2 regions of the Paenibacillus sp. JSM ZJ436 genome follow, and region 2 is predicted to be linked to the other one. Evidence: riboswitches for the same ligand, from Rfam matches in the RefSeq annotation. Region 2 holds a riboswitch; the other holds the start of a gene.
What was found. Region 2 has a riboswitch for S-adenosylmethionine ahead of metA (homoserine O-acetyltransferase MetA). Riboswitches for the same ligand answer to the same signal wherever they lie in the genome.
Positions count from the first base shown of each region.

Region 1: linked by a shared signal. The riboswitch ahead of ACH6EH_RS12115 (methionine ABC transporter ATP-binding protein) and the one ahead of metA (homoserine O-acetyltransferase MetA) in region 2 are both predicted to bind S-adenosylmethionine.

Region 1 is NZ_JBISEO010000008.1:38,473-40,675, reverse strand. Features, by position in the region: gene ACH6EH_RS12120 (methionine ABC transporter permease) at 1-87, opposite strand, end outside; gene ACH6EH_RS12115 (methionine ABC transporter ATP-binding protein) at 87-1,106, opposite strand; SAM riboswitch class I at 1,221-1,365, opposite strand; gene ACH6EH_RS12110 (Cthe_2314 family HEPN domain-containing protein) at 1,484-2,203, opposite strand.
Region 2 is NZ_JBISEO010000003.1:146,477-148,679, reverse strand. Features, by position in the region: gene metA (homoserine O-acetyltransferase MetA) at 31-948, opposite strand; SAM riboswitch class I at 1,040-1,171, opposite strand; gene corA (magnesium/cobalt transporter CorA) at 1,606-2,203, shown strand, end outside.

The DNA of each region.
Region 1 (2,203 bases), on a different contig from region 2:
GGAGGAAGCCAGAAGCATTCGCAGGGTGTCCAGCGTGGCTGTCAGTACTTCTTCCCAATCCACCAGGGTAAAATCCAATCCGAGCATCAGCCTGCCACCTCCACATCAAGTCCTTCTGCCTGAAGTGCCGCAATCGTGGCAGCTACCGCCTCCGGCTGGCCTTCAAATCGAACGATCAGCTGGCCATAAGGGGTTGCCTTGATCGTTGAAATCTTGCCCTGTAAAATTGCAAAAGCGACGCCGGTTTCTTTCACGGTCTGGGATAGAGTGGACTCGTAGGTTTTTGGCCCCAGAAACGTAATTTTGACTGTCTGGCTGTGGGACCCTTGAGAAGAAGCTCCCTGCTCGTACAGCGCCTCCGGAATAAATCTTTGATCCTCCCGAATAAAATCACGGGTAACCTCGTGCTTAGGTCGAAGAAACACTTCCGTGACCGGCCCCTGCTCCACAATCCCGCCCTGATGAATGACAGCAACTCGGTCACAGATGCTTTGAATAACATGCATTTCATGAGTAATGAGAACAATCGTGAGCTGAAAGCGCTCGTTGATGTCCAGCAGCAGCTTCAGGATGGAATCCGTCGTCTGCGGATCCAGTGCCGAAGTGGCCTCGTCACATAGCAGCACCTCAGGATCACTGGCCAGTGCTCGGGCTATGCCAACCCTCTGCTTCTGTCCCCCGGACAGCTGTGCGGGATATTTATTGCGATGTGCCTCCAGACCGACAAGCGTCAGCAGCTCACTGACCTTCCGTTCCATTTCCGCCTTGGGCGTCTTGATCAGCCGAAGCGGAAACGCAATATTGTCATACACCGTCGCTGAGGAGAGCAGATTGAAATGCTGAAAGATCATTCCGATTCGGCGGCGCTCCTCCTGCAGCTGTTTTTTGCCGAGAGCTGTTAATTCGACACCGCCCACCCAGACCTCTCCCGAGGTCGGACGCTCCAGCAGATTCACGCAGCGAATCAAGGTGCTTTTCCCGGCTCCGGAATGCCCGATCACTCCAAAAATTTCGCCTTTCTGTATAGATAAATCGAGGCCTGACAAAGCGGTTGTCAACGCACCCGGTTTACCGTAATGCTTCGTAAGCTGCTTCAGCTCAATCACAAGCTGCACACTCCTTCCCTTCACTTCATTTTAACCAAAAAAAGAGAGCCCTATGGATTCCTCAGATACAGAATCAAAAAAGGGCTCTCTTCGCTAACGAAAGAAAGATGCCTTGTCTCATCTGCCAAGACTGCGCTGTCGCTCAGTCTTGAAGGAATTAGCACCATGACACCTCTGATTCCCGCGGTATGCTGCGCGTGACTCAGAAGTCGGTTGCCGGGCTTCATCGGGCCTGTCCCTCCGCCTCTCTCGATAAGAAAACATCGATATGAAATTATAATTTGATCGTTTTCAGAAACTATTCATGAATGCAATAGTTAGTATATGCCGTTTTCATTCTAAAGTCAAAAGGAATTTCAAGGAAAGTTAAACCCGCTTTACGCCTTCATTCCTCTTTCAGACCAGAGCTTATTGGTGTAGTGATAGGACGCAGCCAGTGTCTTGCACACCATATCCAGCCCCTGTTTCAGATCATCCAGATGCTGATCCAGATCCTCCAGCTCCACCTTGTCGTTGAGACCCTTATGACGCTGCCACAGATCATCCTGCATTTCCGAATTCATGTAATGCACCTCGGCGTTACGGCGTTTGCGAAGCACGGACATCGGATTGCGATAGCTGTCCTTGATGGCTTCCAGCTCCCGGGATAAATCCTCATGGGTTTTCAAATATTTAAACTGCCGCAGCACCGTAAAATAACTGAAATGCGCCTTGACCTTAGATGTGTTGAGGTCGTAAAGATCATTCAGCACGGTTCCGAGCTTGTCGAGAATGGAGAAGACCCGGATAAATGCATTTTTGTAAAAGTAAACGTAACGGCCGTACTCTCCCTGCTCCTGAATGGACAGCTCATCGACATATCCTGCCTTGATCGATTTACGAAAATGTCCTGCTGCAAAGCAGCTTTGCTCCAGCTCATCCAGGGACACAATCAAGCCGCGCGTCCAAATCTCCAGCTTGCGGAAATCATGCGTGGGGTCTTGGTTCTTGTCCATTTCCTTCTGCAGAAGCTGTGTGGTTGTTACCATGGTTTCTATCGCATCTTCCATGAGCCCGTGATTAAGTCTAGGCTCCTCCCCAAGCAGTATTCGAAGCAT
Region 2 (2,203 bases):
TCTCCAGATACCTATCCTTGACATGATATTTTAGTTTTGCGGACCGATGTCATACGGCGTCGCTTGATAGACATAGTAATTCAGCCAGTTCGAGAACAATAAGTTGGCATGGGCCCGCCAGATTGCCGGCGGCTTGCGCGAAGGATCATCTGACGGATAATAATGCTTCGGAAGCTCGACCTCCTGGCCCTTGGCGGCATCTCGTTCATATTCCCACCGCAGCGTATCCGCGTCATATTCGGAATGACCGGTAACGAAGATCTGGCGGCCATCGCGGGAAGCGACGAGATAAATGCCCGCCTCCTCGGACTCGGACAGAATTTGAAGATCCCCGTGCTGCTCAATATCCTCCCGGCGCACCTCCGTATGGCGGGAATGCGGAGCATGAAACATCTCGTCAAAGCCGCGCAGCAAAGGCACGGTGGAGTCACTGGTCGTATGCGGGAACACCCCGAAGCATTTGTCAGGCAATGTGTACTTGGGCACATCATAGTGATAGTACAGTCCCGCCTGGGAAGCCCAGCAAATATGGAGCGTCGAGGTTACATTATCCTTCGTCCACTCCATAATTTCCCTCAGCTCATCCCAATAATTCACGTCCTCAAAATCCAGCTGCTCCACCGGAGCACCTGTAATAATCATTCCGTCGAACCGGCGGTGCTTCACTTCCTCGAAGGTTTTGTAGAACGCCTCCAAATGCTCTGCCGACGTGTTCTTGGATGTATGTGAGCTCGGATGCAGCAGTACGACATCGACCTGCAGCGGGGAGTTCCCGATCAGGCGCAGCAGCTGGGTTTCCGTCGTTTCCTTGTTCGGCATCAGATTCAGGATTGCAATCCGCAGCGGACGGATATCCTGTTGAAAGGCATGACTCTCATCCATAGTGAAAACATTCTCCCCTGCAAGCACTTCCTTAGCTGGCAGGGTATCCGGAATTTTAATGGGCATAGCGTGTTCCTCCTTCTTTGATTCCATCAAAAAATGACCCTTCTCTATAGCTGAGAAAGGTCATATGTACGTAAACGTAGATTATGATTCTCTCTCATCTGTCAGAATGCCGCAAATGCCTGTCCCGGCATTCACTTCATCCTGCAAGAATTAGCACCGTGCGATATTGCTGCCGGTTGCCGGGTTTCATCGGGCTAGTCCCTCCACCTGCTCTTGATAAGATTGACAACGATATGAAATTTTAATAATGACTGACATGAATCACTTCTGACATTTACTTTAAAACATTCTTTTTTTCCCGTCAAGACGGTTTAAGGCGCATTTTGAAGAACCTGTTTCTCTTTTCCTTCATACGGTGAGATAAGGGCCTTGAATGCGCGGAATTCAGCCTTGAAAGGTCCCTAACCCGGCGTTATACTAGACGAGTGCTAATCGTTTGCAGGGAAAGAGGTGACATAAAAATGGACGGTGACCCGGGCCAGAGGCTTGTACTCCGTGACATACAATCGCATAGGAGACCCATCAGCTTCCCGGCCTGCGGCGACGTTATTTTTATGGTAATTACATAAATATAATGAACCAATTCAGGCTGGCTGCTGATACCTGTGCCTTATTCAACGACCGTATCCACGTGTTCTGTGAAAAGGAGGATATCAGATGAAGATCCGACTGGTAAACGCCGGCGTTTTTACTTCGGTGGATGACCTTGAAACGACCCTCACTCCGCCAGCCGAGGGCTTCTACTGGATAGATGCGGATCTGGAGGATCTGGCTGCGCTTCAGCCCTTATTCTCTCTGCATGATCTGGCGGTAGAGGACTGCTTGACGGAAGAGGAGCAGCGTCCCAAGATTGAAATTTATGAGAGCCATTATTTTATCGTTGTGAACAGCATCCGATTTGATGATGAAGAGATCTTTCTGCGGGCGCTGAATATTTTTCTCGGACGGCATTTTATTATTACAGTGACCCGCCAGAAGATTCATGAGCTGCGTGCCATCAAGCCGCTGCTGTGGGAAGAGGAAGTGAACTCCCCGGACCGGTTCCTGTATGTTCTGATCGATCTCGTCACCGATAATTACTTCACGGTGGGCGACCGGATCGAAGTGCGGATCGAGCAGCTGGAAGAGGATATTCTAATGCATACCAAGAAGTCGCATCTCAACGAGATTGTCGGGCTTCGCAGTGAAATTCTGTGGCTGAAGCGTGTTCTCGGGCCGCAGAGGGATGTGATCCATACCTTAAATAAGAAGGATC